DNA from 2 places in the Brevibacillus sp. NPDC003359 genome. Region 2 is predicted to be linked to the other one. Evidence: a T-box and tRNA genes for the amino acid it is inferred to sense, from the RefSeq annotation. Region 2 holds a T-box; the other holds one or more tRNA genes.
What was found. The T-box of region 2 lies ahead of thrS (threonine--tRNA ligase). A T-box ahead of a tRNA ligase gene usually reads a tRNA of that ligase, here a tRNA-Thr.

Region 1: it encodes a tRNA-Thr, which carries the amino acid that the T-box ahead of thrS (threonine--tRNA ligase) is inferred to sense. The anticodon was not compared.

Annotation. Positions count from the first base shown of each region.
Region 1 covers NZ_JBIAOR010000001.1:431,523-446,407, forward strand. Annotated here, with positions in the region: gene ACFYU8_RS02055 (DUF4406 domain-containing protein) at 1-53, shown strand, start outside; gene ACFYU8_RS02060 (hypothetical protein) at 78-320, shown strand; gene ACFYU8_RS02065 (sigma-54 interaction domain-containing protein) at 317-1,615, shown strand; gene ACFYU8_RS02070 (energy-coupling factor transporter ATPase) at 1,778-2,647, shown strand; gene ACFYU8_RS02075 (energy-coupling factor transporter ATPase) at 2,644-3,504, shown strand; gene ACFYU8_RS02080 (energy-coupling factor transporter transmembrane component T family protein) at 3,518-4,354, shown strand; gene ACFYU8_RS02085 (ECF transporter S component) at 4,421-4,978, shown strand; gene ACFYU8_RS02090 (P1 family peptidase) at 4,978-5,940, shown strand; gene ACFYU8_RS02095 (M20 family metallopeptidase) at 5,978-7,195, shown strand; gene ACFYU8_RS02100 (M3 family oligoendopeptidase) at 7,339-9,126, shown strand; gene ACFYU8_RS02105 (hypothetical protein) at 9,249-9,488, shown strand; gene ACFYU8_RS02110 (C40 family peptidase) at 9,567-10,475, opposite strand; tRNA gene ACFYU8_RS02115 (tRNA-Asp) at 10,652-10,728, shown strand; tRNA gene ACFYU8_RS02120 (tRNA-Thr) at 10,772-10,847, shown strand; tRNA gene ACFYU8_RS02125 (tRNA-Leu) at 10,856-10,942, shown strand; gene ACFYU8_RS02130 (NAD(P)/FAD-dependent oxidoreductase) at 11,169-12,215, shown strand; gene ACFYU8_RS02135 (VanW family protein) at 12,372-13,001, shown strand; gene ACFYU8_RS02140 (hypothetical protein) at 13,134-13,679, shown strand; gene ACFYU8_RS02145 (fumarylacetoacetate hydrolase family protein) at 13,743-14,369, shown strand; gene ACFYU8_RS02150 (C40 family peptidase) at 14,705-14,885, shown strand, end outside.
Region 2 covers NZ_JBIAOR010000004.1:350,560-365,444, forward strand. Annotated here, with positions in the region: gene gerQ (spore coat protein GerQ) at 49-510, opposite strand; gene ACFYU8_RS15655 (cell wall hydrolase) at 543-965, opposite strand; gene ACFYU8_RS15660 (MerR family transcriptional regulator) at 1,134-1,550, shown strand; gene ACFYU8_RS15665 (class I adenylate-forming enzyme family protein) at 1,547-3,118, shown strand; gene ACFYU8_RS15670 (acyl-CoA dehydrogenase family protein) at 3,115-4,926, shown strand; gene ACFYU8_RS15675 (YqaA family protein) at 4,979-5,545, opposite strand; gene ACFYU8_RS15680 (hypothetical protein) at 5,740-6,171, shown strand; gene ACFYU8_RS15685 (hypothetical protein) at 6,293-6,517, shown strand; gene mqnC (cyclic dehypoxanthinyl futalosine synthase) at 6,665-7,771, shown strand; gene ytxC (sporulation protein YtxC) at 7,951-8,871, shown strand; T-box leader at 8,897-9,135, shown strand; gene thrS (threonine--tRNA ligase) at 9,198-11,111, shown strand; gene ACFYU8_RS15705 (methyl-accepting chemotaxis protein) at 11,252-13,306, shown strand; gene moaA (GTP 3',8-cyclase MoaA) at 13,514-14,533, shown strand; gene infC (translation initiation factor IF-3) at 14,797-14,885, shown strand, end outside.

The DNA.
Region 1 (14,885 bases), on a different contig from region 2:
ACTACTCCATAAGCGGGATAAACGAAAAAGTGATTGCGGCATTCTTTGGCTAACCAGAAAAAACAGAGGTGAACGAGGTGAAAGCTCAAAATCTAGCATCGATCTTCCTTTACATAGCCGTCATCTTTCACTTGCTGGGCATGAGTGGCTGGACATCTACAAAGCTGGCACAACCAATCGAACTCGCCATCCTCGCGTTGATGCTCCTGTCTATTTTCATTTTACGGAAAAAGAAACGAAAAAAGCGTCGGGCAAGAAGACCAGCACCGGAAGTAGCAGTCATGCTTGAGCATGCCGAGGAAGGAGAGCCAGGCAAATGATCCATGACATCCACATTCAGGCGATTCTGGACGCTTCCCACGACGGGATCATCGCGGTCGATCGGGATTCCATTATTATCGGGATCAATAAAAACGCGATGGAAATACTCGGTCTGCCAGGCAATATCGTTGGACACAAAATTACCCGTTATATTCCTAATTCCGATATGCTGAGAATTTTGGCAACGGGAAAAAAAGAGATAGGGGACATCGCGACGATTCTGAATCGACAAATTATCATCAACCGTTTGCCGATCGTCGTAGATGGTGAAATCGTTGGAGCGGTGTCCACCTTTAAAGAGATCACTGACATTCAAAAAATGGAGATGCGCATTCGCAAGCAGAGCATGGAGAGTGGCCTGGAAGCCAAATTCCGTCTGGAGGATATCGTTGGGGAATCTCCTGCGATCCGGGAAGCGAAGGAATGGGCGGAAACATTTGCACGGACAGATGCGACGGTTCTCATACAGGGGGAGACTGGAACCGGCAAGGAATTGTTTGCCCAAGGGATTCATTTGAGTAGCCAGCGAGCAACCGGGCCGTTCATCCCGGTTAACTGTGCGGCTCTCCCCGGCAATTTACTGGAGAGCGAGTTGTTTGGATACGAAGAAGGCGCTTTTACTGGCGCGAGAAAAGGAGGAAAGCCCGGGCTGTTTGAATTGGCCCACGGAGGCACTCTGTTTCTCGATGAAATCGGAGAGATGTCGATCCCGATCCAAGCGTTGCTCTTGCGTATTTTGCAGGAGAAAAAAGTGCGCAGAATCAGCGGGGAGCGCATCGTCCCTGTCGATGTGAGAATCATCGCAGCAACGAATCGGGATTTGGAACGACTGGTAGAGGAAAAGCAGTTTCGCTCAGACCTGTACTTCCGATTGAATGTGTTGACGCTAGAGCTGCCTGCTTTGCGAGAGCGTATTGAAGATATTCCACAATTGGTAGCATCGATCATTGGAGAAATCAGGGAACGGGAAAATAAAAGGCATCTGCAAATCGAGGAAGCCGTTTTCCACGTTCTCAAACAATACGACTGGCCAGGTAACGTACGGGAGCTGCGCAACGCGGTGGAAAGAATGGTCTTGCTTTGTAAGAATGACGCTCTCGGCAAGGAGGATACGGCTTTTTTTGCCAAGAAGCTGTATCAGCGACAATCTTACCGAGATCAAGAAGAGAGAGAAGCAGAAGTCATCCGAAAGGTTTTGGCGGAAACGAAGGGAAACAAGGGAGAGGCGGCGAAAATTTTGGGAATGGATCGGTCCACGCTGTGGAGAAAAATGAAGCGCTACGAAAGGTTATAGAAATTGATGCAATTGCAACATCAGCGATGCATGTTTGCAACAGAATGATTCAGTAAATTGCTTAATTTACAGAAAATTAAAAACATATTCATTTGGCATGGTAGTTGCTTATTTATGGATGACACCACACATAAGACTTTTACGAAGAGGCGAGGAGAGAGCATGACACCACAACCGATTATTCGTGTAGAAAATGTCTCGTTTGCCTATCAGGTTAACCAAGATCAACAAATTCCTGTCCTGCAAAATGTCTCCCTTGAAGTGTTTCCAGGAGAGTATGTCGCCATCATCGGTCATAATGGGTCCGGTAAGTCTACGCTGTCCAAGCATCTCAATGGAATTTTGACTCCAAAGGAAGGCGATGTCATCGTTAACGGAATCAACACGCGTGAAAAACAGCGAATTCATGAAGTGAGGAGTCGTGTCGGGATGGTTTTTCAGCATCCTGATAATCAGATTGTCGCGACGATTGTAGAGGACGATGTGGCCTTCGGATTGGAGAACATTGGAACATCAGCAGAAGAGATGAAAATACGAGTTGATTTTGCCCTGGAGGCAGTAGGAATGAGTGCGTTTTGCCATCGACCGCCTCATCATTTGTCTGGCGGACAAAAGCAACGGATCGCCATTGCAGGGATATTGGCGATGAAGCCACAATGCCTTGTCATGGACGAAGCGACGAGTATGCTGGACAGCAACGGTAGACAGGATATACTAGCAGTCGTTCGCAAGCTGCACCGCGAAGGAATGACGATCGTCACCGTTACTCATCACATGTCAGAGGTAGCAGAAGCAGATCGCGTCATCGTGATGGAGGGCGGCAAGATCGTATTGGAGGGCACTCCGCGTGAAGTGTTTTCCCACCAGGAAAGACTTCGCGAGCTTCATCTGGATGTTCCAGACGCGAGCCGAATTGCTCATCTCGTTCACTCCGAATATAGCGAATTTTCACCTGATCTCATTCATAATGAGGAAGTTGTCGCGGAGGTTAATCGTCTATACGTCAGACAAGCGGAGGCGAGTGGTTCATGATGCAAACGATCGTACACGTGGAAAATCTTTCTCATGTCTACATGCAGGGAACGCCCCTCGAACATCGGGCTCTCGACCAGGTAAGTATCCAGGTGGCAGAGGGTGAATGCTTGGCGATTATCGGTCATACAGGATCGGGAAAGTCGACGTTAATCCAGCATTTTAACGGCCTGATTCGCCCGCAGTCCGGTACGGTCATCATCAATGGTATGGACGTATCTTCACCCAAGATCGATATTCGTACGTTGCGCAGACAAGTAGGGTTGGTCTTTCAAAACCCGGAGGATCAACTGTTCGAGAAACTGGTCGGTGATGATGTAGCCTACGGTCCATTTCGGATGGGGCTGCCTCTAGAGGAAGTGAGGCGACGTGTTCAATGGGCGATGGACTTGGTTGGCCTCTCGTTTGAGGAGATGAAAGACCGTCCGACTTTTGCCTTAAGTGGCGGGCAGAAGCGCAAGGTGGCATTAGCTGGTGTTCTTTCTTTGCAACCCAAGGTTCTTGTTCTTGACGAGCCAACAGCAGGGCTGGACCCACGCTCTCGTCTTGAGCTATTGGATCGCATCCGCCGTCTCAATCGTGAAGAAAAGCTAACGGTTATCTTCGTCTCACACAATATGGAAGAGGTCGCCAAGCTTGCTGATCGTGTCTACGTCATGGCAAACGGCAAATCCGTCTGCGACGGGACGCCACGACAAATTTTTGGCAATCAGGAATTGCTGCGGCAGCATCACATCGGCACACCGGAATCAGTTGATATCTTATACAGACTCCGTGAGCAGGGCTACAGCATCGATCCAAGCGCTTTTTTACCCGAAGAGACGGCGATGGAAATTTTGAAACTGATGAACCGCTAAGGAGGGGGTCCACATGTCAGCAGAATTTGAATTGACGCGTAATATTACCATCGGTCAATATTTACCCACTGCTTCGGTCGTTCATCGTCTCGATCCTCGTTTCAAGCTTGGTGCTTTTGTCATCCTCATTTTAGCGATTGCCATCTGCGATACATACGTGGGTAACCTGTTTGCTTTAGCCATTTGTATCTGGATGTTTCAAATTTCGAAAATCCCCTTGCATTACGGCATATCCGGGATCAAGCCCGCTATTCCCTTTATCATTATTTTGGGAATTATGCAGTTGCTTTTTTACGGGGAGGTTGTCAATGGAGGGACCGTTTATTTGAAATACGGCTTCATCACGATTACGAGTGAGAGTGTACGCCTGGTTATCGTGTCTGCCATGCGATTTGTAGAAGTGATCTTCTTATCGAGTGTCCTCACGCTCAGCACTTCTACGACGGAACTCACGCACGGGATGGAGCGACTGCTGGGGCCTTTGGAAAAAGTAAAGTTTCCGGTTCATGCGTTTGCCTTGATCATCACGATTGCTGTGCGCTTTGTCCCTACCTTTGCGATGGAGATGGAAAAAATGATGAAAGCCCAAGCATCCCGTGGAGCAGATTTCGGTACAGGAGAATGGTGGCGGATTATCCAGCGAACAAAAGACATGTTTCCGATCATCATCCCACTGTTTAATGTCGCGCTCTCCAGAGCAGAGGATTTGATTTTGGCAATGGAAGCCAGATGCTACACACCAGGAGCAGCCCGGACCAGATATACCCAATACAAGGCAGTAGGAAAAGATTACGCCGCGTTGATCGCAAGCATTGTCATTTCAGCTGTCATGCTCGCCATACCATGGTAAGGGAGACTAGCGGGAACTCGCCCGAGTAGGGCATTCCACATAAAACTCGTAAAAGGAGGAGTATGCATGGAAAAAGGCTTGACCGTTCGCAAGATTGTCATTGCAGGCGTTCTGGGTGCGATAGCTATTTTGCTCGGGGTGACACGTCTTGGCTACATTCCGGTTCCGACAGCAGCGGGTAATGCCACCATTATGCACATCCCAGCTGTTATCGGGGGCATTATGGAGGGTTGGGGCGTTGGTATGATCATTGGCCTTATATTTGGAGTCTCTTCTTTCTTAAATGCCACCGTTCCGCTGTTTAAAGATCCTCTTGTAGCCATCCTGCCACGTTTGTTCATCGGAGTGACTGCTTACTTGACCTATGTCGGATTGAAAAACGTCAATCAGTACTTGGCGATTGGCGCAGCTGGCTTTATTGGGGCGATGACAAACACGATCCTGGTACTGGGCATGGCCGTCATTCGAGGATACATGACGCTCGGTGTAGCGGCAACCGTCGCCATAACGAACGGTTTGCCAGAAGCAATTGTTTCTGTCATTGTTACATTGGCTGTTGTTGCAGCTTGGAAGAAATTGGGCTCAGCAGGCAGGCAAAAATCAAAAATTTCAGGAGACTTATAATGACCGGAACGATTGTTGACGTACCCGGCGTTCTCGTCGGGCATGCACAAAACGAAGAAACATTGACAGGATGCAGTGTGATTGTGCTGGAAAAGCCGTCTGTTTGCGGTGTGGATGTCCGGGGTTCTGCCCCGGGCACCCGCGAGACGGACCTCTTGGACCCTGTCAATCTGGTGAGTGTCGTCCATGCGATTTGCCTTTCAGGCGGCAGCGCATACGGTTTGGATGCTGCTACGGGTGTCATGCAGTATTTAGAGGAACAAGGCACCGGACTGGATGTTGGCTATGGTGTCGTTCCCATCGTTCCTGCGGCAGTCTTGTTCGACTTGGCTGTTGGCGACTTTCGGGTTCGTCCGGATCTTCAAATGGGCTATGAGGCAGCACAGGTATCGAGCCGTGAGGCGGTGGCGCAAGGAAATGTCGGTGCGGGTACAGGTGCGTCAGTAGGTAAGCTGAATGGATTTGGGAATGCGATGAAGAGTGGGTTGGGCACAGCTTCCATGACATTACCCAATGGACTAGTCGTAGGCGCTATCGTCGCGGTAAATGCGGTAGGCCATGTCGTAGATCCGCAGTCAGGGACGATCCTCGCCGGGCCGAGAGATGAGCAGGGAACCATTCGGGATAGCGTGGATATCATGCGCCAGCAAGCTTTTTCCCCAATCCCTCCAGGTACGAACACGACGATTGCTATAGTAGCGAGCAATGCCCGCTTGTCCAAAGCGGAAGCAAACAAAGTAGCGCAAATGGCTCACGATGGACTCGCCCGTACGATCCGGCCGATCCACACGATGTACGATGGCGATACGATTTTTGCAGTGGCAACAGGTGATGTAGATACGAGTGTAGACTTGGTTGGCACGTTGTCCGCGGATGTGCTAGCAGAAGCCGTCATACAAGCGGTTAAGCACGCAGAGGAAGCAGGGGGACTGCCATCTTATCGCAGTTATTTACAGGAATAGGTGTAACATAATTGGATGCAGAGGAGAGGATTGTCGGATGAATCAGGTGATATCCTTTGTTGACGAGCAGGAAGTTGTGCGCCTAACGCAGGAGCTAGTAAGAATTCCAAGTGTGTTTCGCCCCGATCAGCCAGGAGCGAATGAAGAGCGAGTCGCGCTATTTCTCGCCGATTATCTTCGTAACATGGGGTTACAGGTCTTCTATGAAGAGGTTGTTCCAGGCAGACCGAACGTCATCGCTTTTTACGATTCGGGCAGGCCTGGCAAAACGCTTCTGTTCGAAGCCCATACAGATGTCGTAACAGAAGGGGACCGGAATGCTTGGAGCTACGACCCTTTTGGCGGGACAATATCTGGTGGACGTATCTACGGGCGTGGCTCCTGTGACACAAAAGGAAATCTGGCTGCCGCGATATGTGCCGTCAAAGCCATTCAACGATCCAAACAGTCTTTTACAGGAAAAATCCTCCTGTGCATCCCTTGCGATGAGGAGAGCATGATGATCGGGATCAAAGATTTCATCCGTCGCGGCTGGGCCAACAATGTCGATGCGGCAATCATCTGTGAACCGGAAGAAAATCAGCTCTGCATCACGCAAAAAGGAGCCATGCGAGCGATTCTTCGTACGTTTGGCAAGATGGCGCATGGAGCCATGCCACTGACTGGAATCAATCCGAACACAAGGATGGCACGTGCCATTGTGGCATTAGAGGAGCTAGAGCGCAAGGAAATGGCTCGTCTGGGACAGCATCCGATGCTAGGGTGGCCGAGTATCACTCCGACGATTTTGCAAGCTCCGGTCAAAGGAGACGCCCAAATCAACGTCGTCCCAGATCAATGTATGACCACACTTGATATTCGCACGGTACCAGGGCAGGACCACCAAGAGCTGTACAAAGAAATCATGGACATTTTAGATGAATTAAGCAAAGAAGATGACAAGTTCAAAGCCACTCTGGAAGTAATTGAAGAGCGTCCCTGGACTTTGACTGGCATGAAGGAAGAAGTCGTGACTGCCGCCGCAAGCGCCTATCGAGAAATCACGAAAAAAGAACCCGTATATAATGGCGTCCCAGGAGCCACAGATGGAACCTTCCTGCACAAGGCCGGCATTCCGATTTTGACGACAGGCGCAGGCGATCGCCACATCCCTCACCATGCAGATGAGTATGTAGCTATTGACCAGTTGGTGGAATCCACCCAGCTTTTTGCCTTGTCTGCCTTAACGTTTTTGACCCAGCCCGTGCGAGCTTGATCACCTACAAAAGAACTCTGCTTACACTAGCGGCAGAGTCTTTTTATTCTCACAAAAGAAGTTTTCTTAGTAAAAACTTGCAGAATCCATCTGAATTTTTTTACAATAGGTTTGTTACATAAGCGAAAAGGAGGCACGTGCCCATGAATATGCGCTGGAATTTGGACGTTTTGTATTCCTCGTTTGATGCGCCCGAATGGAAACAAGATTGGGAGAAGTTAGTAGGTGAAATGGAAGAGATCAAAAGCTGGGCAGTGCAAAACTTGCAATCTTCAGAAGATGCAGTAGCGAAGATGGAGACATACATAACGATGATGACCTCCGTTTTGCAAACGCAGTTCCGCTTGTACGCCTACGGAGAGCTGACTGCCAGCGTCGATGCCAAGAATGAAGTAGCATTGCTCGCGATTGAAAAAGTACAGAATCAGGCAGTTGAGTTGGTTGAACCAGGCGTACAGTTCCAGAAGTGGCTAGGAACGTTGAGTAACCTGGCCGAGTTGATTAGCCAATCGGAGCTGTTAGAGACACATCGCTTTATGTTGACAGAAATGTCAGACAAGAGCAAATACATGCTCAGCGAAAAAGAAGAAATCATCTTGGCAAAGATGAAAAATACAGGTTCAAATGCATGGACAAAGCTCCATGAAATGCTGACTTCCACATTGCTTGTAGATATTACAATCGATGGGGAGCACAAACAGCTTCCATTGCCAGTCGTGCGGAACATGGCGAACGAAAAAGACCCGCAGCTTCGCAAAACGGCATACGAGGCGGAGCTTGCCGCTTACAAAAAAATCGATGAAGCTGCTGCTGCCAGCTTAAATGGTATCAAGGGCGAGGTTATTACGGTAGCGAAGCTCAGAGGCTATGAATCGCCGCTGGATAAGACGTTGCAAGACTCCCGCATGGACCGCGAGACGCTCGAAGCGATGCTTCAGGCGATGCGTGAGAGCCTGCCATCCTTCCATAAATACTTCCGTACAAAGGCTCAGTTGCTCGGCCATGAGAGCGCTCAGTTGCCGTTTTACGATTTGTTTGCGCCAGTTGGCGAGGCAGACATGCGGTTCTCATATGAGGAATCCCGTGACTTCATCGTGAAGCACTTTGGTAGCTTTAGCGAAAAGCTCGCCAACTATGCAGCACGAGCTTATGACGATCAGTGGATAGATGCTGAGATTCGTGAAGGCAAGCGTGGAGGGGCATTCTGCTACAACCTGCACATCGTAGGTGAGAGCAGAATTATGTCCAACTACACAGGTAGCTACAACGACGTGAGTACAATGGCACATGAATTGGGACATGGCTACCACGGAGAATGTCTTGTAGACGAAGCATTCTTGAATAGCGAATATCCGATGCCAATCGCAGAAACCGCGTCCATTTTGTGCGAAACCATCATTGCCAATGCGGCGCTTGAACAAGCGACTTCGGAAGAAGCATTTGCGATTTTGGAAAACGATATTAGCGGAGCGAGTCAAGTGATTGTCGATATTTATAGCCGTTACTTGTTCGAGACCGCAGTATTTGAGCGCAGAACAGAAGGTGGCTTGTCTGTTTCCACTCTGAAAGAACTGATGCTGCAAGCGCAAAAGGACGCTTACGGAGATGGTTTGGATCCGGCAGCTCTACACCCGTACATGTGGGTATGCAAACCGCACTATTATAGCGCGGATTACAATTTCTACAACTTCCCGTATGCTTTTGGGCTCCTGTTCGCGAAAGGCTTGTACGCAGAGTATCTCAAACGCGGGGAAGCATTTGTTGAGCAGTACGACAAGCTCTTATCCGTAACGGGCAAAATGAGCGTTGCAGATGTAGCAGCGATCATGGATGTTGATGTACGTTCAGTTGATTTCTGGCGTAATTCACTTTCTTTGGTTGCAAAAGATATCGACAAATTCGTTGAGCTCTCATCTGCTCGCTTGAACTAAATGAGAAGAACGTCCGCTATATGTCTTTGGCGGACTTTTTTTATTCATGACGCAAAGCGTTTTTGTGCGCATAGGGAACAGGAGGGAAGGAGAAAGTAAGAAAAAACAGATGAGGTGATAACGTGGTAAACGGATTGCAGTTACTCGACCTACTACGGGAAACGGAGAACAAGATGCTGCATTTACATAGAGCCATCGACAGAGTAAGCAGCGAGCCTGATTTCAAGGAGTCTGTCAGTGTTCTTACCGTAGTCGTTCGTGATTACCAGCTTCAGCTCGACAAAATGAAACAAGCATTAGGTAAAATCGAAATCGGGGGGCAACAACAGCAACAGCAGGCCCATAATACCGAAATGCACTAAGTGAGAGAACAACAAACAGCCCTCGAACTGCTGTAAAAAGCAGATAGGGCTGTTTGTTTGCTTTATGGGTGGGAAAGCTTACTGGAAATTAGCGTAACGCTTAACTCCGTAAAACGGGTAGAGCTTATGCATGTATTCGACTTTGCCAAAGCGAACATCTTCGCCATTTGCATGCACGATCGCCCCATTGCCCAAATAGATCGCTACGTGAGACACGCGTCCTTTTCCAAGCGAATCGTAGAACAAGAGGTCACCAGGCTGTGCTTGATCGAGGGAAACTTCTTGACCGCCACGGAATTGATCTTCAGAAGTGCGCGGAAGTGTAACCCCAAGTTGTTCAAAAACGTATGAAGTAAAGCCACTACAATCAAAGCCATTCGGTGTAGTTCCACCTAAGACGTATGGTGTATTTAGCAAAGGCTCAAAAATTTCCGTCATTCGGCCCAGATCTTCTGCATTTACCTCGGCAGGTAGCGAAACCGCAGATGTAAGATTTGGACTTAGGAACTCTGTAGCAACGTATGCTTCACTATCTTCGAATTCGATTTTCGTCCATTCACTGCCTGTTTCTACGACTTCTACAATCGAACCGAATCTCAGCTTGCCTAACACTTTTTCATCAGTCGATGGCTTTTTACGCACATTCAGCACGTCGCCAGTGACGCGGGCTTTTTCACCAGCGGTTAGTTCTTTAGGCTCGGTGGTAGCGTTATCATCCTGATTGACAGCTACATCGGAAGGACTGTCAGGCGTAATAGAACCAGAATTGTTTGCCCCATGAATAGACAAAGTTTGTCCAATTGACAATCTATCATCATTCAATTGGTTCCATTGAATGATTTGATCCACTGTTACCTGATGCTCGCGAGCGATCTTGCTCAACGTATCACCTGCTGATACCACATACGCCGATGAGGAAGCATGGGCAGCAGTAGGCAGCAGAGTGAAGAGGGCGAGGAAGGTGAGTAGCCTCGAAGTCTTTTTCATGTCATCGTCTCCACCAATCTACTAAAATCTGCATATCTATCTAAAATTCTATCGGATTTTGGTTGGTAAATCTATGAAAAAATAATCTTTTATTTTATTTTTTAAAAACTATTGCATTACGAGATATGATCGTGCTATATTACAGAAGTCAAAGCAAGATGGAGACAAAATCACATGGAGCTGTGGTGAAGTTGGAGTTCACGCCGGTCTGTCACACCGGAGGTCGCGGGTTCGAGTCCCGTCAGCTCCGCCATTCTTTCACTAGAATGTGCGAATTACATAGTTTCTCGTAATGTGCCGGTATAGCTCAATTGGTAGAGCACCTGACTTGTAATCAGGGGGTTGTGGGTTCAAGTCCTATTGCCGGCACCATTTTTTATGCGGTCGTGGCGGAATTGGCAGACGCGCTAGATTCAGGTTCTAGTGGTGGCAACACCGTGGAGGTTCAAGTCCTCTCGACCGCACCATATTGCAAACAACAGGTTCGTAAATTGGCTGATGAAGCTATTTACGGACCTTTTTATTTTTTCTTGAACGTTTGTCGCTTTATTACAGTTCAAGCGGGAAAGTTTCTCATTGATTGTTGAATCCTCCTCTATTTTCCATTACAATCACATTGTGATAATGAATCTCATTTTCATTAATGATTTTGATGATTCATAAACAAACAGGAAAGACAGTGGAGGGGTAGTTGTGGGAGTACAGTTGGAGCTGTTTGATGTAACCATTATTGGCGGTGGCCCTGCGGGGATGTACGCTGCTTTTTATAGCGGAATGCGCGATATGAAGACAAAACTCATTGAAGCGAAAGAAGAGCTCGGCGGACGAATGTTGATCTATCCAGAAAAAATGATCTGGGATGTAGGCGGCGTACCACCACAGCTATGCGAAAAGCTGGTTGCCAATCTGGTGCAACAAGCGAAGACATTTGATCCGACCATCGTGCTAGGAGAGGCGATTATTGGACTAGAGCCACAAGAAGATGGCACGTACATACTCGTTGCAAAATCGGGGAGACGGCATTGGACCCGCACGATCATACTGGCTTTGGGTCGCGGTATTTTGAAAATGGCAAAGTTGGAGATCGAGGGAGCCGAGCGCTACGAGGTGACAAATCTTCATTATACGGTGCAGGAACTGGAGCCATTCCGTGGTAAGCACGTCCTCATCTCAGGGGGCGGGGACTCCGCGATCGATTGGGCAAACGAACTGGTGCAAATCGCAGCATCCGTAACCGTCGTGCATCGCCGTGATGTTTTTGGTGGGCATGAGCGGAATGTGAAGCGAATGAAAGAGTCATCTGCGAAGATCCGCACTCCGTATGCGGTCACGCAATTGCAAAGCTCAGACAAAGAAACGATCGATAAAGTGACGATACGTCATCTGGAGACGGACGAGATAGAGCAAATCGATGTCGACGCCATCATCGTCAATCACGGATTGAAGGCCGATTTCACAGGGATTAAAGAGTGGGGCTTGGACATGGATGAGTGGAACGTGTTTGTCAGTCCTCGTCTGGCAACGAATCTGCCTGGGATTTTTGCGGCGGGAGATTTTGCGAGCTTTGACAGCAAGATTACGCTGATCGCAGGAGCATTCACAGATGCGGCCGTAGCCGTTAACAGCGCCAAATTGCACATAGACCCGGTAGCAGACCGGATGGCGTATGTTTCTTCCCATAACCAACGCTTTAAAGAAAAGAACAAAGCCCTTGGGATTATCGATGAGGATGACGAGTAAAATCGCAGTACGAAAAAGCCCAACATTTGCAGGTTGATAGTCGCTTTTCCCATACGGTACATTGTTAGAGACAAGGTATACGAACAATGACTAGAAATATAAATACGGGAGCTTGCGTCAGTATAACGATCAACAAATGTGGGAGAGGAAGTAGAAATGAAGAAAGTTCGGCATTGGCCGATCAGTATGGTAACAGTGGCCCTTGTGTTCTCACTCGGTATGAACTACGCGCCTGAGCGTGCAATGGCGTTACAATTAGATCCGTTATCTCCTGCTATAGAGTGGCAGGCAAATTTGCAGGAAAAGTATGTGGAGAAGATGGACCTCAAGGAAGATGAGGTTCTCGGCCTTTATTACTCTTCGATGAAAGACAGCACCGATGCGCGTAAGCATAACATCAAGCAAGCATTGAGCAAGATTCATAATGAAAAAATCAAACCACAACAAGTGTTTTCTTTCAATGAAGAAGTGGGCAATTCGAATTTGCCCGAGGATGGTTGGCAAAAGGCCGGGGTTATTCAGAAGGGCCAACTCGTCGATGACTATGGAGGCGGGATATGTCAGGTTTCCAGCACGCTTTACAATGCAACTGCTGAAGCGGGGATGATCATGGTGGAACGACATAACCACAGTAAATCAGTGGGGTACGTGCCCGTTGGTCAAGATGCCACAGTAGCTTATGGCTATATGGATTTCAAATTTACCAATTTGTATGATTTCCCTGTGAAAATCAAAGCAAAATCATACGATGACGAACAAGTTGTGATTGCGATCATACGTGCGTAGCTTGAAGGAATAAAGGGGGCATCCTATGGATGAACCCTGTTTTTTTCGATATTTATACAGGAAAAAAATGGATGATCATTTGGTTTTGAGTCATGCATTGCTGACCATACTGTTTTAGAGGGAGGTGCCGTGATGTTCGTTCAGGTGATAGGTGATTCACACAATCAAGAGGTTCTCGCCATGGGAGAACGGTTAGATCGACAGCAGGATGGTTGCTATCTTTTGCCTGGGAGACTCGTCCACGCATTGAAGCCACAGGATTTGCCGGTAGGAATCCCATTCAAGCTCGCGGGTGCGCTGCCCTCTGGCTACGGGTTTTATCGGGAGGACTCTGTAGTTTTTCGCCGAATGAATGAAATTCCTTCCCTGTGGATTGATGTCACTTCTACATATATGGTTGCTGAATGGGATGGATTGTTCTCGGTTGAAGCGACAGTTGCAGCCCGAAAGCATGTCGTGGAACAACAGCAGCAGTTTGCCTTTGTCCTTTCCGAAACGACAGAGCAGCAAGTGATTTTCCATTACGAATTTTCCTGGAGCTCTGAACAAGAGATGGATCTGGAGAGTGCATTGGAGTCGATTTGTGATACCGTTATTGAAGTAGAAGCACGAGGGAATGCCCGTCTTTGGCCTGGCTATGGGAACTGCATGGACGATGACGTAGAAGACAAGCTGTAATGCGCCATCCAGCCATGATATAGTGAAAAAGAGACAGCAGCCAAAGGAGAGGGAGAGGACAAAATGGAGTCAGTCAAAAATATTTACTGTGTCGGTCGCAACTATCGATTGCATGCGGCGGAGTTAGGGAATGATGTGCCAACCAAGCCAATGATCTTTATGAAACCAACGCATGCGCTGGCCAAAACAACCGGAGAAACCATTGAACTTCCGGGTTCCCGAGGAGAGCTCCATTATGAGGCAGAGCTCGTGATTCACATCGCGAGACCGTATGAGGCGGGAGCTACGCTTGACGAGATGATTGACCAAATAGCACTTGGCATTGACTTTACTTTACGGGATGTTCAGAGTGAGCTGAAGAAAGCAGGGCATCCATGGTTGTTGGCAAAAGGGTTTAAAAATTCAGCGATTTTGACTCCGTTTCATCCTTTCTCAGGTATGGAGAAGCTGCACCAAAACGATTTCTCCTTGCTGAAAAATGAAGAGCAAGTACAGCGCGGCAATTTGCGTGATGTCATTTTTGATTTGGAAACAATGATGGCTTATATTTCCGAACATGTTGGATTGGATAAAGGGGATATCATTTACACAGGTACACCAGCGGGGGTAGGACCAGTTTCGGATGGAGATGTGCTGACTCTCAAGTGGGGAGAAGAGACTTGGGGGCAGTTTACGGTTAATATGAAATAGGTACAAAGAGAAAACCATCTTCTGACAGAAACATGCAGAAGATGGTTTTTGTATGGGGTCAGGGTCTTCGTTCAAAGAGAAACAATCGTACGGGAAGCCGTTCAAAATGCCGTTTTTTTGCTTAGAAAACCATCTTTGAAACCGTTTTGTAACCTTTGTGGTTCCATGGAACTAAGAAGTAGTAACCGCCTACTTTGCACCCAGTTTTCTCACTAGTCCCATGCTACCAATTCCACTATTGGAAAATTTTACGGTCTTATCCTCCTGTTTCCTCTTGCGCTATTCTGTCCATGTACCCAAGACGGGTGCCACAACATGGCAAGGAGGAAAAGAAAGTGACGAAACGAGATTGGGTAATGAAGTCAACAGTAGCAGTCATGCTGAGTACGTCCCTGTTAATGGGTGGTCAAGTTGGAGAAGTGGCCGCTAAGACACAAGATTCAAAACAGTCAGAGGTTGCAAAAATTGCTACTTCTTTGATTGGGAAGGATTACGAGTACAAAGCAAAGGGACCGA
Region 2 (14,885 bases):
TCTCCCCGGGGATAGCCCTTCGGAAACTGTCTTTTTGTGCTTGGTGGCTTACCGCACGCCTGTTGGAAGCTGAGGAGGGATGTAATTCAACTCTTCGTCCGCGGTGATGTAATCGGTGTTGACCATGAGGAGCAAATAGCGCTTGCCTGTTTGCGGATCGCTAAGAATAATGTGGTCTCGGCCAGCCGTCTCGAGGACGCCACGGAAAATTTTTGCGTTCCATTGACTGTTGTTTTCAAACGTTTGGTACACCGTAATGACTTTGCCTCGATTCAGGCGAAGGATGTTTTCGATGTACGATTCTTCCATTACTTGCCCAGGAGTAATGGGTGTTCCCGGAATCCAGGCTCCGCTTGGTTGCATCGGAACCAGTTGAGGTTGCTGCTGCTGAATCATCTGCTGTTGTTGCTGTTGCTGTTGCTGAGGCATGCCGTATGGATACTGTGCAGATGGGTACATGTCGTAGCCGTATTGTTGAGGGTAACCAGTGTAAGGCATTTGTTGACTCATGATGAACTCGCTCCTTTATCTATCTAATTCTTCTAATAGACGCGTGGACAATCTGCTGGTGTTGGAATGAAGAAGCAGTGTGCCTTATAGCGACCGGAGTTTTGTTGATCCCACCAGGTAGCAGGACAGTTTCCGGCAGGACGGTAGAACCACAATGCGTTGCTCGCAGGGCGGGTTTTCTCTCCATTGATTGCGCGCTGTGCCAGTCGTCTGTCCTTTTCCCTGGCCCGTTGATAGAAATACGGCTTCTGGATCGCTTCGAATCCTCCCGGGGATTGATAGACCATGTCACGCATGCTGCGAATGTTTTTGAAGTCAAGGCAGTTGCCCAGAATCCGATTTACCCCAACGTTGCCAACCATCAACATACCCAACTCACCTTCGCCCTCAGCCTCTGCGCGAATCAGTCTTGCAAGCATATCTACATCGCTGGAGTTCGTTTTGATGACGGCCATTGCTTCACCTCCTCCCACAAAAATCACAATAACAATATATGGGCGAATAATAGATTGGTGATTGGCCCGATAAATTTTTCATCAAGTTGACGTTTACGTAAACGGAAGTTACAATCGTTTTATTCGGTAAATTTCGAATTTTATAAATGTAAGTGAGGGGCGCTTTACATGAGCGGAGAAGGAATACAGAAGGAAGAATCGTGGACCATCTCTGATCTTGCTCAACAATTGGATGTCAGCACCAGAACGATTCGGTACTACGAGGAGCTCGGCTTGATTACCCCCAGTCGGACAGAGAAGGGAAGTAGGCACTACAGCCGCAAGGACCGTGCCAGGCTGCGACTCATTCTGCGAGGGAAGCGATTCGGATTTTCGTTGGATCAGATTCGCGAGATGATTGAGCTGTTCGGAGAGGACCGTACAGGTCGTGCGCAGCTTTTGCGAACCATTGAGTACGGCAACCAAAAGCTGGCTGAGATCGACGAGAAAATCATGGAACTCCGACATCTGAGAGAAGACATTCTCGTCTACAAGCAAAACTTTGAACAAAAATTGCTTGAAGAAAATGAGGAGGAGAAACGATGAACGTATCAGCTCTGCTCGCAGCAAACGGAAGGAAATATCCTGACAAGTCCGCGCTGGTTGCGGGAGATGTAGAGGTCAGCTTTTCCCAGTGGGACATACGCTCTACCCAGTGGGCTTGCTATTTGCGAGAGCTTGGCATCGAGCAAGGGGATCGGGTTGTCATGCTAATGCCCAATTGCCCGGAGTTTGCCATTTTTTACGTCGCTGTCATACGCAGTGGAGCCCTCGTCGTACCGATCAATGCACGCTCCTCACAAGAAGAAGTACGACATATATGTGAACATGCCGGAGCAAAAGCACTTCTTGTTCATGATGCCCTCGTGCCTATCGTGAATGAATGGGTCCTGCAAACCTCACAGCTGGTGGCAATCAAAACAGGTGCGAGCCAAGGGAATTGGCATGGTATCGCTGACTGGGATGCCAATGAAGTGTCTTTTGATAAAATGAATGCGCTTTCTTTAACGTCGTATTTGGCGAACATGAACGAAGATAGCGAGGTCAGCATCCTGTATACATCTGGCACAACTGGACGCCCTAAAGGGGTGCTTTATACACATAGAAGCTTATTGACTGTCGCGAAAATGATGTCGATTGAATTGGCGATGAGACAACGTTCACGAATTTTGCATTTGATGCCGCTGAGTCATTCGGCTCCGCTCCATCTCTTTTTCATTGCAGGGCTCATGCTTGGCGCTACCCAGGTAATGGCCCTTACCTTTTCGCCACAGCTTCTTTTGGATCTGGTACAGCAGCATCGGATTACGCATTTCTTTGGAGCGCCCGTTGCGTATTTGCTGACGATGAAGCATCCAGAGTTTGCGGCGTACGATTTGTCGTCCATCGAATATTGGATGTATGGAGGAGCTCCGTTGTCCAAAGAGATGGCTTCGCTCATGGAAGGCGCTTATGGACGCGATAAACTGGCGTGCGTCTACGGCTTGACGGAGGCAGGGCCGACCGGAATGTGCCTCTTGCACCGAGAACATCCGGACAAAATCGGCAGTATTGGCAATCGTGGTGTATTGTTCGCCGAAATGGAGGTCGTAGACGAGCGAGGAGAGCGATGCTCCATTGGCGAAGCGGGCGAAATTCGCTTGCGCGGGGAAGGGACAATGAAAGGATACTACAACAATCCAGAGGCTACGGCAGAAACCATACGCGATGGTTGGGTGTACACAGGGGATATCGCACGCGTGGATGAGGATGGATTTCTGTGGATGATTGACCGCAAAAAAGACGTGATGATTACAGGTGGAGTAAACGTCTACCCGAAGGAAATCGAGCAGTTGTTAGAGCGGAATCCGGTGATTGGCGAAGTAGCTGTTGTAGGTTTGCCGCATCCTGAATGGGGAGAAACGGTTACGGCCTATGTGGTGCTGAAACCAGGAGTCGATACCAATCGAGATTGGCTAGAGGAAATCCAAGGCTTTTTACGCAGTCATCTCGCCGATTACAAGCTCCCACGACAAGTGAATATCGTTCCTGCACTGCCGCGGAACACGAGCGGAAAGGTCCTGAAGCATGTATTGCGTGATGTCAGTTCCCAAAAGGAAGTGGAACTGCGATGAGTGATTTGCAAACGAGGATCGATCAGCGAACGTACAGCGATAACATCCCGCATCCGCGCGAGCCACAAGCGCAAAACTTTTTCAAAGCAGATCCCAACCTCCATTACTTGCTGGAACGTTATCTCCCTGCTTCCATGCATGAATGGGCCAGACAGCAATTAAGCTGGCTAGGCGCCCAAGTAGCAGGACCCATCGATGAGCGTGCCGCGCATACAGACAGAGAAGGCAAGCCGAGATTGCGCAAGTACAATCGGCTGGGCGAGGATATTTCCGAGATCATTACCAATGAAGGCTACAGGGAAACGGTAGCGGAGGTTTACGGAGCAGGCATCGTCAGCTACTTGTATCAAGACATTCCTGAGTTGGGGAGAAAAGCGCCATACAGCTATTCCTTTTTCATGGGCTATCTTGTGAGTCAGTCTGAGCCGGGCTTCTATTGTCCCGTCACTTTGTCTATGTCAGCCGCTTATTTAATTGATCGCTATGGCAGCGAAGAACAAAAGGAGCAGTACCTGACAGGACTGACCTCTCGCGATCGCACTCGATTGTATGAGGGAGCTACTTGGTTGACGGAGAGACAGGGTGGCTCGGATGTCGGTGCGAATTTGACTGTAGCAGAGCCAGTAGCAGGTCGGCCGGGTGTGTACCGATTGACAGGAGAAAAGTTTTTTGCGAGCAATGCCGGGGCATTTGTTGCGACTGTTTTGGCGAGAATCGATGAAGAGAAACCGGGGACAAAAGGGCTCGGACTGTTTTTGGTGCCGTGGATGAAGCCGGACAACGAACGCAATCATATCCAAGTCCGCCGCCTGAAAGATAAGCTGGGGGTCAACGCCGTACCATCGGCCGAGATCCTGTTAAACGGAGCAGAGGGCTATTTGATCGGGGAACCCCAGAACGGCTTCAAGTACATGGCAGAAGCCCTGAACCTCTCTCGCATTTGCAACGCGATTGCTTCGATTGGGATCATGCGTCGAGCTTTTTATGAAGCGAGGTATTATGCCGAGCAACGTCGTGCATTCGGGAATCCGATCGATCAGTATCCGATGGTAAAAGAAATGCTGGTCAGCCTCTTATTGGATACGGAGGTCAGCACGGGTGCGGTGTTTGATATGATTGCTGTCTACGATCGTTTGCAGTCTCATTCGGCTAGCAAAGAGGATAACGCACTTGCTCGCCTGCTGATTCCGTTGCTGAAATACCGTACAGGGGAAGAGGCTGTCGAATCGACCCATACCGCTATTGAAATTCATGGCGGTAACGGCTATATCGAGGAATATGTGACGCCACGTCTGTTGCGTGATGCGCAAGTTTTGACCGTATGGGAAGGCACCTCGAACATACTTGCACTCGATATTTTGCGTGTGATGCAAAAAGAAAACAGCTACGAGGTGTTTAGCCGATTGCTTCGGGAGCGCATAACTGGCTGGAAGCATGCCTTTTCACAGCCATACGCCGAGTTGATTCGGACAGAATTGGCTATCCTGGAGGAAAATATCGCCTATCTCATGCAACAGAACCACGATTATTTGACGTACAAATTAAAAACGCTAGCGGACCATATGATAGATTTGTACACCTTATCGTGCATCGTCAGTGAAGCAGAGGATCAGGTGACGCGAGAAGGTAATGCTCGCAAATACATTTTGGCAAAGCTGTATGCCGAAAAGCACTTCCATCTTCAAGAAAAGCGGGGAATTCAAGCTGATTCTTTGCTGGATGTACAGTTCTTTACCCAACTGGTCGAGTATCAGCCTGTCAGTGTAGAAGAGTGGGCCCAACAGTCCGCTATTGTTCCAACCCGATAATCAAAAAGCGCCCAAAGACCACTTGTTGAGGTGGCTAGGGCGCTTTTGATTTTTACGCATACCGCTTGCGACGCAGGTTCCAAATAAACCAGATCGCAGCAACGACTGTTGCGATTGCCAGCAACGTGATCTCAAAGTAATCATCGATTAGAACCTTGGCGTGTTTTCCGTAAAAATAAAACAAGGTGCCAATCAAATAAAACTTCAATCCCCGCCCGATGATCGCATAAAACATAAGCTTGGTCAGCGAGTAATTGAATACGCCACTGAGCACAGTAAATACCTTGAAAGGGATGGGGGTAAAAGCTCCGATTAGTACGGCAGCATCCCCGTTTTTTGCGAATTTTTCCGTCGCTACGATAACCCATTTTTCAGGGAGAATCTTGTGCAAAAGTGGTTTTCCCAGCCATCTCCCCAACAAAAATCCAATGGGAGCGCCGAGGACGGAAGCAGTAAAGGCCACTGTCGCAAACTGAATCGCTGAGCCCGGATCGAGCAGACTCATCGCAATTTGCATAAAAAACGGAGGAATCGGACTAATAAATGAGTCCAAAAATGCCATGGCAGCGAGTCCCCACATCCCATATTGCATGAATAGCTGTGTGATATGTTCGAGCATGAGCATCTCCTTACAAGGTTTTTTCTATTGTAGCTATCCTATGCCTCTTTGTCCAAGGAAAGACCACAACTGAAGTTTGATGTCGAGAGGGAAAATAGGGAAATAGGACGATTGGCCCATCAATTCACTTCCAAAAAATCCCGATTATTAGGGTAGTTCTCCATCCATGTCATTACGAAAGGGATATCTATTCAATGAAAATGCCATTATCTATCAAAGTCATTCAAGGCTTTATGCTGTTGCAAGTCATCGTGTTAGGGGGACTCTATTTTATAGTTTCACAGGCGGACCCGATGAATTTGAGTCACTGGGCCAGTAAAATGGTTTTCAGCGTGGTGAATATGCCAGAAGATATGTTAGATCAAAGCTATGTGTTAGGAAGAATGCAAGGAAGATTCATGCTTCCACTAATCATCACGACTTTATTGTTTCTCTTCATACAGATGAGATTTTTCAAGTCGTCTATTGTCATCATAAGTTTGGCGATTTTACTAGATATAAGCAATGGAACTTTCTTGATTGCACTGGTATATGTAGCCCTTCTTTTAGTTGTGACCCACAACAAACAATCGAAGGCATATTTTAATCGGAATCATAATCATGTGACACAGACGGTTTCAAAGTAAGTGGTCCGATGAGCTTATTCTAGGTCAAATATTGGTAATTAAGTCCTTGTTTTTCATTGACGCTCGGAAAGATTATCCACTAAAATGAAGGGAAACAGGACAAACATCATGGGAGGAACCAATGAAAACATTGGGTTCGGGAAAAGTCGTTTTCTATGCACCAAATGGGACTAACTTGCAATTATCAGGGGAAATTGACGTACGTGGTGATCGGGTATCCGTTACGGAAATCATCTATTTCAATGGCCAACCGAATGGAGCGCGCGAGACGAATTTGCCACTAGCGCAAACTGTGATTTACTGGGAGCCAGAAGTATACGAACAGATCGGATATGAAGAACAATAAAGAATAATCGCGAGCCCAAGCCCTGTCTCATGCAGGGTTTTTTCGCGTCTTACACCGAATCTGCCAGCACCTCGGGCTATAGCCGATGTCCCGGTATTGTGTTATGATTTGGGATGGAATTTACGTATGGTACAAGGAGTGATCCTTATGATCGATTCTATATTGGAACGTGCTCTCGCTGGTGAACGACTGGGTCTCGAAGACGGTCTGGCTTTGTTTGCGAGCAATGAAATCGAAAAGATCGGACATTACGCCAATCTGGTCATGCAAAAGCATCATCCAGAACCGATTGCGACTTTTGTTATTAGCCGCAACGTCAATTACACGAACGTATGTGACACGTATTGCCGTTTCTGTGCCTTTTACAGTCGCCCAGGCTCTTCTGAAGGTTACGTTCTCCCCAGAGAAACGATTTTCCAAAAAATTCAGGAGACCGTTGATGTAGGCGGTACAGAAATCTTGATGCAAGGCGGTACCAATCCGGATCTGAAGCTGGATTATTACACCGACCTCTTGCGCGCGATTAAGCAGCGCTTCCCGCAGATTACGATGCACTCTCTGTCTGTAGCAGAAGTGATGAAAATCGCGGAGGTTTCCAACATGTCTGTCGAGGAAGTGCTGAAAGAGCTGAAGGCAGCGGGTCTCGATTCTTTGCCGGGAGCGGGTGGCGAAATCCTCGATGATCGTACACGTCGGAAGATTTCCCGTTTGAAGGGCTCTTGGACAGAATGGATTGATACTCAAAAAGCCGCACACCGTGCAGGCTTGCCTGGTACTGCTACCATGGTAATTGGTTTTGGGGAAGAGATGGAGGAACGAGTACTGTCCCTTCTGCGCATTCGTGATGCTCAAGATGAGACAGGCGGATTCAAAGCGTTCATCGTCTGGACATTCCAACCGGACAACACCAATATGAAGGCAGTCAACAACACGCCAGAGGAATACTTGAAAACACTGGCAATCAGCCGCCTTATGCTGGATAATATCAAAAACTTCCAATCTTCCTGGGTAACGATGGGCCCGCATTATGGTCAGCTTTCTCTCTCTTACGGAGCGAACGATTTTGGCCAAACGATGATGGAAGAAAACGTTGTTTCCGCAGCGGCATGTACGTACAAGGTCAATACAAACCAAATTTTGGAACTCATTCGCGGCGCAGGCAAAATCCCTGCACAGCGCAACACACAGTATGACACCCTGCACGTTTTCAAAGACGGCGAGATGGCAGAACGTGATTTTGTGATGCAAAACTAATCAACTCAAAAACGCTTCTCTGCACCCCTCCTCACAAAGGGAAATCGGCAGGGAAGCGTTTTTGATTTTCAATCAGGAAGGTTTTACCTGCAACCTTCCCTGAGTTTCCAACCGTTTAAAAGTATATCGCTCCTGACGGGACATATACTGTAACTACAATGGCGGTTGGGGGGATGGTTATGCAGACGTTTCGCGTATTGCTGGAGAATGTCCCTGAGCATTGTGACACGTATCGGGCTATCGTAAATGAGATGACGGAGCGGGTCAACACTGCACCGGTGCGCATTACATACAGGGAGCAAGGAGAGAATGGATACCTCTTGTTCTACTTTCAGAGCTGGTGCGAGACTGAGTATGACGCGCAGACCATAGAGTGGGCGAGGGCCTTCGTTGCTCTTACTTTAGCCGAATGGGTCATTCAGGTGAAGGAACCGAAAATCATGGAAGAAATGGCCGCCGATTTACTCGCTGCAGAACAGATGGAAACCGAGTGGGCGGAGATTTTTCCTTATATTCAACGCATGTGCCAAGAAGTCGAGCTAGATGGCAGGGAACTGTTGACCGCTACGACACGCAAGGCAAACGTATATCGCAAAGTTTTCACCTATTTGGAGTGGGAGAGAACGATCAACGTCTTGGGCTTCGTCCGGTTTCGACTGCAGGAGCATTGGAACGAGCTGTTCGAACTCGTGGAAACTGGCATTGATGAATATCTGGAAGACAAGCAATACCAAGAGTTTGTCGAGCTGCTGCGCTATTTCATCGCTGTACAGGAAACCAAGCAGGAAGTCGTTCATGTCGTTCCTAGTGTGGACAAACCTTTCCATCTTTATGATAAAAAAGGGGATCGTCTTTGGCTTGATCAGCTGGATACGGTTCTGAGCATGGACGAACAAAAATGCAGGGACGAGGATTATTTGGTCAGTGCTTTGGTTACACTGGCTCCTGAGAGTATCGTGCTCCATATGGCTTCGGAAAAGCCTGGACTCGCACAGACGATCCGCAGTATTTTTGACAGCCGGCTCGTTACTTGTCACTCTTGTTCGCTTTGCCTATCCGAGCGACGCGTACTTGACGGGAATAATCCGTCTAAACTATAATAGCAACAACAACTTTACAGCGCTTATAAATACGATGAGAAGGACATGGACTGTATCGAGGACGCTTTAGAGAGGCGAGTCACGGCTGGAAGCTCGCTGCGCATCTCATATGGATCTACCACCTTCGAGTAGCTACCGGGAACAAAGCGTAGGCTTTTATTATCGGTATGCCGGTTAGATGCCGTTACATTGGAATGAGGAGTCTGTTTGATCATGAGCAGACTTGAAGTAGGGTGGTACCGCGAGAACACACTCGTCCCTTTTTTGGGATGAGTGTTTTTTTATTTTCTCTAACAAAAACAAGATACAGGAAGGAAGAATCCTCAGTGGCACAAATTAATGTTACTTTCCCAGATGGAGCCGTACGTCAATACGACGCTGGGATTACCATCGAAGACATCGCAGGCTCTATTAGCTCTAGCCTGAAGAAAAAAGCAGTAGCTGGTAAAAAAGACGGCAAAGTTGTCGATCTCTACACAGCTCTGGAAGATGACGCAACGATTGAAATCGTCACTCTCGATTCTGCTGACGGGGTGGAAGTATACCGCCATAGTACTGCTCACTTGCTCGCTCAAGCTGTTAAGCGCATTTACGGCGCTGAAGTGAAGTTCGGTATCGGTCCTGTGATTGAAGATGGCTTCTACTACGACATGGATATTCCGGTTTCCCTCACTCCAGAGGATTTGGGCAAAATCGAAGCCGAAATGGAAAAAATCGTGAAGGAAGACCTGCCGATCCGCCGTAAAGTGGTAAGCCGTGCAGAAGCAACTGCGATTTTTGAAGAACTGAACGATCATCTGAAGCTGGAATTGATTCGCGACCTGCCAGAGGATGCGACAATCACGATGTATGAGCAAGGCGAATTTTTCGACCTCTGTCGTGGTCCGCACTTGCCGTCAACTGGCTTTATCAAAGCGTTCAAGCTGATGAGCGTGGCAGGTGCATACTGGCGCGGAAAAGCAGAAAACCAAGTTCTGCAACGCGTATACGGTACAGCTTGGCCGAAAAAAGCAGACATGGATGAATATCTGCACTTCATCGAAGAAGCGAAAAAGCGCGACCACCGCAAAGTGGGTAAAGAACTGGGACTGTTCATGTTCTCCGAGGAAGCACCAGGTATGCCGTTCTACCTGCCAAAAGGCTTCACTGTTCGCAACGAGCTGGAGCAATTCTCTCGCCGTTTGCAACAATTGGCACAATACACAGAAGTGCGCTCTCCTTTCCTCATGAACGAGCGTCTCTGGAAAGAATCTGGTCACTGGGATCACTACAAAGAGAACATGTATTTCTCTGAAGTAGATAACGCGACTTATGCCTTGAAACCAATGAACTGCCCAGGTCACATGCTGATCTATAAAAACGAGATGCATTCCTACCGCGATCTGCCAATCCGTTACTCCGAGTTCGGGCAAGTTCACCGCCATGAATACTCCGGTGCTTTGAACGGGATGCTGCGGGTGCGCACCTTCTGCCAGGATGACGCGCACGTATTTGTCCGTCCTGATCAGATTGCGAGCGAAATCAAAGGCATGATCACTTTGATCGACAGCATCTACAAGGTATTTGGCTTTGAATACAGTGTGGCTCTGTCCACTCGTCCTGAAGATTCCATGGGCTCTGATGAGCTGTGGGAAGCAGCAGAAAACTCTCTGAAAACAGTGCTGGATGAGCTCGGTATGGCATATGAAATCAAAGACGGAGACGGTGCGTTCTACGGACCGAAGATCGACTTCCAAATCACCGATGCGCTGAAACGCCGTCACCAATGCGGAACGATCCAGCTTGACTTCCAAATGCCTGAGAAATTCGACCTGACTTATGTCGGTCAAGACAACGAGAAGCATCGTCCAGTTGTCTTGCACCGTGCGATGTACGGCTCCATGGAGCGCTTCATTGGTATCCTGATCGAGCACTACGCAGGTGCATTCCCGATTTGGCTGACTCCAATCCAAGCACGCATCATGAACATCAGCGAAGTGCACATGCCATATGCAGAACAAGTAAGAGAAAAACTGCAACAAGCTGGCATTCGCGTGGAGTTGGATGGCCGCAATGAAAAAATCGGCTACAAAATCCGTGAAGCACAAGTTGAAAAAATCCCGTACATGCTGGTCATCGGTGAAAAAGAGGTGGCTGACGGTACACTGTCCGTCCGCAAACGCGGAGTGGGCGATGAAGGCGCAATGACAGTGGATGCGTTTGTAGATAAAATCCGCGCTGAAATCAATGAAATGAAGTAAACTCTGTGCATATAAGTAGAGCCGCCCTGATGTTTCGGGGCGGTTTTTTCATTTTGATACGTTTACTTGGAAAAAAGAAGGGGAAAAGGATGTAGGGTAATTATACATATTTCATCAAGAAAAAACTGCGGGGGATACGTATGCGGGTAAGCATCAAGCAAAGACTGATAGCAGCATTTCTTGCCATTATTTTAATCCCGATTGGAGTGATTAGCTCATTTGTATATGTCAATATGAAGGAGCGAATCCGGACCTATTTTATTGAATCCACGACAAAAGAAGTGGCCCAAGTAGACAATGCGATTAACTTGCATTTCGACTCGATTCGAGAAAACGTAAACCTGATAGCAGGCAGTCCTTTACTAAAAAGTGCAGATAACACCATCACGTCGTATATGGACAAACCAACCAAAACCAAGCATACACCACTGCAAAACGGTGGCGTAGAGGCTGCCATTTTTCAAGATTTTCTGCGCTTTGTCGATTCTCATCCTAATACGGCATTTATCTATTTGGCGACCAAATACGGAGGATACATCCAGTGGCCTACAGATGATGTCATTCCGAATTACGATCCGCGTACAAGAGATTGGTACAAAACGCCAATGGGTAATCCCGGAAAAGTGATCACGACAGATCCTTATCTTTATTTGGGCGACAACAGTATCGTGATCAGTAACGTGACGATGCTCAAGGATGACAAGGGTGAACCACTGGGCGTAGTTGGACTGGACGTGAGTTTAAAAGGGTTAACCGACATTATGAAAGACATTAAGATCGGGAAAACGGGTTATCTCATGCTGGTTGGCAAAGACGGAACGATTTTGGCTAATCCGAAGAACCCCGAGCTCAATTCGAAAAACCTGAAAGATACACAAATTCCTGAACTAGCCGCTATCGCAGAGAATACCTCAAGCAGCTTTGAGGTCACGATGAATGATACCGAGTATTTGGCTAACGTCTTTACTTCAGACAAGACCGGCTGGAAATATATTTCGTTTATTGAAAAAGATGAGCTATCTGCTGAAGCCAATCAAATCGGTTTCATCATCGGAGCATTAAGCATTTTATTTGCCTTACTTGCGGCTGTCGCTTCCGTTCTTTTCTCGCACAAATTCACCAAGCCATTGCTTGCCATCGTTGACCAGATTGCGCAGATCGGCCGTGGTGACTTTACCAGTGAATTGCCCAAAAACCTTTTGGCAAGAAAAGACGAAATCGGCATGCTTGGTCAGAGCATTCAGGTGATGCGAGTATCCATCCAAGGACTCATTCAGGAAGTCCAAAAAGCGGTTAACACCCTTTCTACTTCATCAGACAACGTATCGGTTCGATTGGCGGACAATGTAGATACTGCTAACAAGATATCAACTACCATACAAGAAGTAGCAAGCGGGGCGCAAAATCAGCTCAGAGGTACGGAAGAGTCCGCAAGAGCTATGGAAGAAATGTCAATCGGCATCCAACGCGTGGCGGAAACAACCTCCATCATCTCGGAATCATCTACATCTACGGCGGATGAAGCGCAGCTAGGAAACCAATCCATCCAAAAAGCTATCCAGCAAATGGACTCCATCCGTGGCTCTGTGGAACATTCTGTATATGTAGTGAAGCAATTGGGTGAGCGATCCAAAGAAATTGTGCAAATCATTGATGTGATTACGGGAATTGCTTCCCAAACGAATCTGCTTGCTCTCAACGCAGCCATTGAAGCTGCCCGAGCGGGAGAGCATGGACGAGGTTTTGCTGTCGTAGCAGATGAAGTGAGAAAGCTCGCTGAACAATCTGATGAGTCAGCTCGACAAATCGCCAATCTCATTCAGGAGATCCAAACAGATACGACCAAGGCGGTCAATTCGATGGATTCTGTCAATCAAAATGTTCAGGGTGGACTGTCTACGGTATTGGAGTCAGGAGAAGCCTTCCAACGCATCTTACAAGAAATTCGACAGATAACCGATCAAATTCAGGAGGTATCTGCTGTCTCTGAGCAGATGTCCGCCGGATCGGAACAAGTCGCAGCATCTGTGGACGAGACTGCTCAAATTGCAAGGATTTCAGCGCGCAATGCTGAAAATCTGGCTGCTTCCTCGAAAGAACAATTGGCCACTATGGAAGAGTTTTCCGTTTCATTTGAATCCTTGAATCAAATGGCTCGCGAACTGGAAAGAATGATCACTAAATTTAAGATTTAAGGATGCAGAACGGAAAGAGTACGAATTTCGGGTGGAATTCGTACTCTTTTTTTTGCAAAGTAGTCTCATCTATGAGGCAATATGCTGTTCGCGTTTGAAAATTTGGCTATTTCGATTTATGATAATAGACTGGTACTAAGTCGAAATGCGGTATTATTAAGATGAAGGGGAAAAGTCGTCATATAGATATAAGGAGAGTGAACATCTATGCCAGAAAAAGTGCTTGATTTACGGAATCGTCCTCTCCGAGATTTACGAATATCCGTCACTGATAAATGTAATTTTCGTTGCCGTTATTGCATGCCTGCCGAAATTTTTGGACCGGATTTTGAGTTTTTGCCGCAAAGCAAGTTGCTGACTTTTGAGGAGATTACCCGTTTGACCCAGATCTTTACTTCGCTTGGGGTTGGGAAAATCCGCATTACCGGCGGAGAGCCATTAATGCGCAGAAATTTGCCTGAGCTGATTCGAATGATACGTGAAGTGGAAGGCGTTCAAGATATTGCGATGACGACAAACGGTTCTCTGTTGTCCCGCCATGCTCATGCACTAAAAGAAGCAGGTCTGGATCGGGTCACGATCAGCCTGGACAGCTTGGATAATGAGCGCTTTGGGATGTTGAATGGAAGAGGCTATCAGGTCGATGCCGTGCTGGAAGGGATTCGCATAGCGGCAGATGCCGGGCTGCTGATTAAGATCAATATGGTGGTACAGCGCGGAGTCAATGATCAAGATATTTTGCCGATGGCACGGTACTTCCGTGAGCAAGGACACACCCTTCGATTTATTGAATTCATGGATGTGGGGAACAGTAACGGATGGCGGCTAGATCAAGTCGTACCTTCCCGTGAAATTGTGCGCATGATCCATGAAGAGATGCCGTTGGTAGCGACCGAAGCGAATTACTATGGAGAGGTGGCTTCTCGCTATCGCTATGAGGGATCGGACCAGGAGATCGGATTGATCTCATCGGTGACCCAAGCTTTTTGCTCCACTTGTACGCGAGCTCGCCTGTCGGCAGAAGGGAAATTGTACAACTGTCTGTTCGCTTCCTCCGGAGATGATTTGCGCGAACCGGTCCGCGATGGACGCACGGATGAGGAGATTCGCGAGCTGATACATGCGATCTGGGAGCGGCGTGACGTGCGCTACTCAGAGGAAAGACTCAATGAAACGCCTAGTCTCGCCAAGCGCGAAAAGGTCGAAATGTCCCATATCGGGGGATAATTAGGTATTAGCCTTGACAAAACCCAAGCTACCTTGTAATATAAATTGCGTGTATAAACACTTCATACTTCGAGAACAAGCAGAGGCGCACAGCTTCTCACCTGGGTCGACGTCGTATACGACTGTTGACAGGTAACTCTTACGCAAAGATCCTCGGATCTGATGAAATTGCTTAGGTGAGATATGTGCGGGCGCAGATTGCGTTCGCACATTTTTGTTCCTTCTCGAAATTGACGGAGGTGGAAAGTATTAGCAAGGATCAAATGTTAATTAACGAAGCGATCCGTGCCCGTGAAGTCCGATTAATCGGTGCTGACGGGAGCCAATTGGGAGTCGTACCCTTTAGGGAAGC